2 regions of the Variovorax sp. M-6 genome follow, and region 2 is predicted to be linked to the other one. Evidence: predicted binding sites of a transcription regulator. Region 2 holds the regulator's gene; the other holds the start of a gene.
The links. Region 2 encodes LexA, which represses DNA repair genes until DNA is damaged. Its sites were predicted from a motif close to ACTGTATNNNNATACAGT; they were not measured.
Positions count from the first base shown of each region.

Region 1: a site for LexA is predicted at 1,732-1,749, ahead of AB4Z46_RS00950 (PA0069 family radical SAM protein). Genes of this name have one in related genera too.

Region 1 covers NZ_JBFREQ010000001.1:195,807-199,205, reverse strand. The annotation lists gene AB4Z46_RS00965 (polyhydroxyalkanoate depolymerase) at 1-515, opposite strand, end outside; gene AB4Z46_RS00960 (glutathione S-transferase) at 619-1,275, shown strand; gene AB4Z46_RS00955 (DOPA 4,5-dioxygenase family protein) at 1,287-1,643, opposite strand; gene AB4Z46_RS00950 (PA0069 family radical SAM protein) at 1,764-2,858, shown strand; gene AB4Z46_RS00945 (efflux transporter outer membrane subunit) at 2,809-3,399, opposite strand, start outside.
Region 2 covers NZ_JBFREQ010000032.1:3,384-6,782, reverse strand. The annotation lists gene AB4Z46_RS27825 (DUF6152 family protein) at 1-139, opposite strand, end outside; gene AB4Z46_RS27820 (hypothetical protein) at 157-573, opposite strand; gene AB4Z46_RS27815 (asparaginase) at 578-1,567, opposite strand; gene lexA (transcriptional repressor LexA) at 1,642-2,316, shown strand; gene AB4Z46_RS27805 (hypothetical protein) at 2,463-2,801, shown strand; gene AB4Z46_RS27800 (D-2-hydroxyacid dehydrogenase family protein) at 2,926-3,399, shown strand, end outside.

The DNA.
Region 1 (3,399 bases), on a different contig from region 2:
TGGCAGACCGCCACCATGTGGGCGCCGGGGCCGATCGCCTCGAGGAAGCTCACGATCTGCAGCGTGTAGTCGTCCAGGCCGAAGCCGCCGTTCCACAGCGGCACGTCGCGCGCGTTGTGCCAGTCGGTCAGATAGACGTCGTGGTCGCGCAGCAGGGTACGCACCGTTTCGCGCAGCAGCGTCGCGAAATGGCCCGACAGTGGTGCGGCCAGCAGCACCTTGGGCTGCACCGCCCTGGTGTTCTTGCGGAAGTGCAGCAGCGTGCCGAAGGGCGCGACCAGCGCCACCTCTTCGTGCACCGGGACTTCCTCGCCCTCGCACGCCACGCTCTGGATGCCGTAGTCCGGCCTCGTGTGGGTCAGGCGCATGTGCGCATAGACCTCCATGGCCGCCGCGATCCGGCGAACGGCGCCGCGGTCCGAAGGGGCCTGCCACGCGCCGCTGCCGAGGTACTGGGCTGCGAGCCGGGACGGCGAGAGCAGATCGGTGTGTGTTTGGTAGGCCCGGTACAGCATGCGTCGGCTGCAGGCAAGTTGCGGGCCATGCCGGCGCGGCGCACTGTTCTGGCACAGGGCTTGCACACCCGCAGGGCCGATCCGGCAACCCAGGAGCATCCCCATGGCCAAACCCGTCCTCACCATCAGCAGCAAGAACTACGGTGCGTGGTCGCTGCGCGGCTGGTTGATGTGCCGGCTCGCGGGGCTGGATTTCAGCGAGAAGGTGATCCCGCCTGACGATCCCGCGATGAAGGCCGAGATGCTGCTGCTGTCGGCCTCGATGCTGGTGCCCTCGCTGCAGCACGGTCGCATCAAGGTCTGGGACACGCTCGCGATCGGCGAGTACCTCCACGAGATCAAGCCCAAGGCCGGACTGCTGCCCGCCAATGCCGAGGCCCGGGCGGTCTGCCGGGCGATCTGCGGCGAGATGCACTCGGGCTTCGGTTCGATGCGCAGTTCGCTGCCGATGAACGTCAAGGCCCGGTTCCCGAACTTCAAGATCTGGTCGCGCGCCCAGACCGACATCGACCGCGTGGTCGCGATCTGGCGCGAATGCCTCCAGGCCCATGGCGGACCCTACCTGTTCGGCAAGCAGCCCTGCATGGCGGACGCGATGTACGCGCCGGTGGTGACGCGCTTCATCACCTACGACGTGACGCTGGACGCCGCCTGCGCCGGCTATTGCAAGCGCATCCTGGAGTTGCCCGCGATGCAGGAATGGATCAAGGCGGCGAAGCAGGAGCCCGACGAGATCGACGAACTCGACGCCGAGTTCTGAGGTCTGCCGGTTCAGCCGGCCGGGCGGCTGAACATCCGCAGGTCGAGCGGCGACTCGTTGCCGAGCCACATGGCGTGCGCGGTGTGGTCCAGGTAGTCGTTGCCGGTGACGCCGTGCACGAACACGTCGAGGCCGCCGCGGTGGGCGTCCAGCCACGCCACGACCTCGTCGAACTCGGCGGCGTCGAAGGCGATCTGGCAGCTCCAGTGGGGGTGCGGGCCGACCAGGCGCTCGTGCACCCGGCCGACCACGACCAGCAGTTCGTGCGCCGCGTCCTCGGCGATCTTGCGCGCCTGGGCGACCGTGCCGGGACCGAAGTAGATGTGGGCGTGGTACTGGGGGTAGAGGTTTTCGGGGCGGCGGGGCATGAGCGGCTCGGTGAGAGTGCAAGCTTAGCGCTGGACCGCGGCGGAAACTTAACAACCGGTTGCCGCATCCGGGGTAAAAAGGTGAAATACTGTTGTTTCATACAGTATATGGACCGTCCCATGGACCACGCCTTCATCCCCGTCCACGCCCTCAAGGGCCGCGGCGCGGCCACGCGCCTGCCGCATCGCTTCGAGCGCGATGTCCGCGATGCCTTCGACGACGGCTGGGGCACGCTGGAAGAAGGCGAGGCCGAGTCCGTGGGCCTGCCGCCGCTGGCCACCGAGGTCCGCTTCGAGGACGTGAAGTCGGTGCTGAGCGAGAACGACTCGCCCGATATCCCCTTCGACCGCTCGCTCAACCCCTACCGCGGCTGCGAACATGGCTGCATCTACTGCTTCGCGCGGCCCACGCACAGCTACCTCAATCTCTCGCCCGGCCTCGATTTCGAAACCAAGCTGATCGCCAAGCGCAACATCGCCGAGGTGCTGCGCGGCGAACTCGGCCGCAAGGGCTATCGCCCCAGCCAGATCGCGATCGGCACCGCCACCGACTGCTACCAGCCGATCGAGCGCGAGCTGCGGCTCACGCGCTCGGTCATCGAGCTGCTGAAGGAAACCCGCCATCCTTTCGGCCTGGTCACCAAGTCGAGCGCGGTCGAGCGCGACCTCGACCTGATCGCGCCGATGGCGGCCGACCGGTTGGCGGCGGTTTACGTCACGATCACCACGCTCGACGGCGAGCTCGCGCGCAAGCTCGAGCCGCGCGCCGCGGCGCCGCACCGGCGGCTGCGCACCCTGCGCACGCTGGCCGACGCGGGGGTGCCGGTCGGCGTCAGCGTGGCGCCGCAGATTCCCTTCGTCACCGAAGACATGGAACAGGTGCTCGAGGCCGCCTGGGAGGCGGGTGCGCGTTGCGCTTTCTATACGGTCATCCGGCTGCCGTGGGAGGTGGCGCCGCTGTTCAAGCAATGGCTCGAACTGCACTACCCGCAGCGCGCGGACCGCATCATGGCGCGCATCCGCGAGATGCGCGGCGGCAAGGACTACGACGCCGACTTCGCGACCCGCATGAAGGGCAGCGGGCTGTGGGCCGACCTGATCCGCCAGCGTTTCGAGAAGGCGACCCGGCGCCTCGGCTTCAACCGCGAGCGCATCGCGCTCGACCTCAGCGCGTTCCGACCACCTGGCGCAGCGGGGCAGGGCAGTCTGTTCTAGGCCCACTGCCGCCGCGCGGCTCGACGCCGCACCAGTCGCCGCCCAGTGCCTTCACCAGGAACACCGAGCCGAGCATGCGCTGGCCGGCCAGCTGGGCGGATTGGCGCTCGATGTTCAGCAGCGCCTGCTGGGCGGTGATGACGTCCAGGTAGGTGGTGGCGCCGCCTTCGTAGCGGCTGGCCGACATTTCGAGTACCCGGCGCGCGCTCGCCACCGCGGCCTGCGACTGCGTGGCTGCGCGTTCCAGCGCGGTCAGCCCGGTGATGCCGTCCTCGGCCTCCTGCATCGCGGTCAGCACCACCCGGCGGTAGCTGGCCACGGTGGCGTCGTAGCCCGCACGCGTGAAGTCGACGTTGGCGCGGATGCGCCCGCCGTCGAAGATCGTCTGCGTGGCCGAGACGCCGAGCGACCACAGCACGCTCCGGGCGTCGAACAGGGTGGACAGCGTGTTGCTGTCGACGCCCACGGTCGGCAGCAGCGTGACGCTGGGGTAGAAGGCCGCGGTGGCGACGCCGATCTGCGCATTGGCCGCGGCCATCGC
Region 2 (3,399 bases):
GCCAGCGCGCGCGCACCACCTTGCCTTCGAGGTAGAGCGGCCGGTCCTGGTCGAAACTGCTCCATCCATGGTGGGCCCAGGCCAACCGCATCGCTGCAGGCAGCGTTGCAACGGCGAACATCAGGCTGCGACGTTTCATGCGGAAGGCTCCTTCGTTCAGTAGGCGATCCAGCGGCCGCAGAACACGACGGCCAGCCAGATCGCAGTGGACGACAACATCTGTATCCGCGCCAGCAGGTCAAGTTTGGCCAGCGACCGGCGACCGTGGAACCACAGCGCGTTGCAGCCGGCCACGAGCAGCAGGCCCATCTTCACCAGGAACACGCGGTTGGCGAGCAGCTCGGCCGGCTGGGTGGCGAACATCAGCGATCCGCTGGCTGCCGCGAGCGCGAAGCCTGTCAGCGCGATGGTCAGCGACAGCCGGGCCAGCCCCAAGATCGGCAAGGCGGCCGCACGGCCGAACACCCTCACCTCGAGCGCCACCAGATTGCCCAGCAGCAACGCGATGCCGACGATGTGCACGACCTCCAGCGCCGGATAGGCCCACGGGATCGTGCGCAGCGCGTCGAGCATGGGGTCAGGCGGCGGGGCCGGCCACCAGCAGCTCGAGCATCAGCGCGATGCGCGCCTTGACCGGGCTCAGCGTCCCGGCATCGCGCAGGCTCTGGCCGGGCCTCGGCAGGATCCGCCCTTCGGCGCAGCGCGTCGCGCGCACCACCGCGACACCCTCGGCCTGCGCCCGCAGCGCCGCGGCTTCCAGCGCGTGGTGCAGCGTGCCGTTGCCGGTTGCGGCCAGCACGATCCCCTGCACCGGCTCGACGGCGCCGCGCCGACGCTCCTCGAGCAGCGCATCGACGAGGGTGCCGCGCGCTTCGGCATGGCTCGCGAGGATCTCGACGCGGGGCCAGGTCGCCGCGTCCGCGATGCGATCGAAGACGGTTCGGGCGGCCGGGTCGGCCGCAGGCCAGCACCGCAATTGGCGCACCGCGCCTTCCTCGACATAGGCCAGCGGGCCGGCATCGCCGGAGTCGAAGGCATCGAGCCTGTAGGTGTGGACCTTCCGGACCTCGAGGGCGCCGTGTACGGTCCCCGCGCAGACGGCGACGACGCCGCACGCCTGCGGCGTGGCGGCGACGACGATGGCGTCGCGCACGTTCTGCGGCCCGTCGGGGGCCAGTGCGCTCGCCGGCCGCATCGCGCAGGTCAGGACCACCGGCTTCGAAGGTGCCAGCACCGACTGGAGGAAGAACGCGGTCTCCTCCAGCGTGTCGGTCCCGTGCGTGATGACGATGCCGGCCACATCGGGCTCCGCAAGCCAGTGGGCGCAGCGCTGCGCCAGCGTCCGCCAGATGGCGAAGCCCATGTCCTTGCTGTCGACCTGCGACACCTGCTCGGCCTCGAGGCCGATCCCGGGCGGCGCACCGATGCCTTGCAGCAGATCGGCGACGCCGACCTCGCCGGCGGTGTAGCCGATGTTGTCGCTCGCAGCGCTGGCACGGCCGGCGATGGTCCCGCCGGTCCCGAGGACGATCACGCGGCGCTCACGGTTCACGGAGATGGGGTCCATGGCTTGCCAACTTTTGAAAACTGGTTAAAAATACAGGTACTGGACGTTTAGCCAGTACCCCGTCAGGAGTCATCATGCAGTTCGCAGTCAAGCTTACAGCCCGCCAGCAGCAGATTCTGGATCTGATCCAGAGCGCCATCGCACGCACCGGCGCGCCCCCCACGCGGGCCGAGATCGCCGCCGAACTGGGGTTCAAGTCGGCCAATGCGGCCGAAGAGCATCTCCAGGCGCTGGCGCGCAAGGGTGTCATCGAGCTCGTGAGCGGCACCTCGCGCGGCATCCGACTCAAGGGCGACGCGTTGCGCTCCCTCAACGAATCCCGCAACAACCAGTTCTCGCTGTCCCTGCCCGGCATGGCACAGCTGGCATTGCCGCTGATCGGCCGCGTCGCCGCCGGATCGCCGATCCTCGCCCAGGAACACGTCGACCAGACCTACTACGTCGAGAACACCCTCTTCCAGCGCCAACCCGACTACCTGCTCAAGGTGCGTGGCATGTCCATGCGCGACGCCGGCATCATGGACGGCGACCTGCTCGCGGTTCAGGCCACCAAGGAAGCCCGTAACGGCCAGATCGTGGTGGCGCGGCTGGGCGACGAAGTCACGGTCAAGCGCCTCAAGCGAAACAAGCAGGTCATCGAGCTGCACGCCGAAAACCCCGACTACCCCACCATCGTCGTCCAGCCCGGCGAACCCTTCGAAATCGAGGGGCTGGCGGTCGGCCTGATCCGCAACACGATGCTCATGTAAGCCGGCAAGTTCCGCGCCTGCGATCACGCATGCGCACCCGATCCGGCCGCGACAGGTGGCGGGCGTATGGCATGGAGCCATCACCCTGTCGAAGCCGATGAAAGCAATCCTGCCTGTGTTCAACCTCTGACTATTCTGGAGTTCACATGGGAATCGCTCTCCTCAGCATCGCTGGTCTTCTGACGCCGCTGCAATCGCTGGCCAATCGCTGGATGCCACGGCGCGGTTCGGGCCGCACCCTGTCATCGGGCCTGCGCTACGTCGGCGTGCGTCCCAGCTGCGCCCTTCGCCAGGGTGCTCCGGCGGCTGCGGGTGCGCCGGTTCGCCCTCTGCGCGTCGTCCGGACGGTCGACGCGCAACAGCCGGGCCGGGCTGCCGGTCGCGTGGTGATCTCGGGCCGCATGGCGGATGTGTGCGCGGAGCTCGACCGCCTGGTTGCGCTGGAGGCCGCCGAGGCCATGCCTCGGCCAGCCCACATGCACTGAGCCTGCTCGCAAGGCGGGCGCCGGGGCCTGTGTCGAGCAGACGCCCGCGATCCGGGCCGACGCAGCAGACAAAGCGAGATACGCCGACACAGCATCCCGGTCGTGCGAGGCACAATGGCACGCCATGAACATTGTGATCCTCGACGACTATCAGGATGCGGTGCGCAAGCTGAACTGCGCCTCCAAGCTCGACGCCTATGCGGCCAAGGTCTACACCAACACGGTCAAGGGCATTGGCCAGCTCTCGGTGCGCCTGAAGGACGCCGACGTGATCGTGTTGATCCGCGAGCGCACCCAGATCTCCAGGCAACTGATCGAGAAGCTGCCCAAGCTCAAGCTGATCTCGCAGACCGGCCGTGTCGGCAGCCATGTCGACGTCAACGCCTGCACCGAGCAGGGCATCGCGGTGGCCGAGGGCTCGGGCTCGCCGCTGGCGCCGGCCGAACTGACCTGGGCCCTGATCATGGCCGCGATGCGTCGGCTGCCGCAGTACATCAGCAACCTGAAGCATGGCGCCTGGCAGCAGGCAGGCCTCAAATCGGCCTCGATGCCGCCGAATTTCGGCCTCGGCTCGGTGCTCAAGGGCAAGACGCTGTGC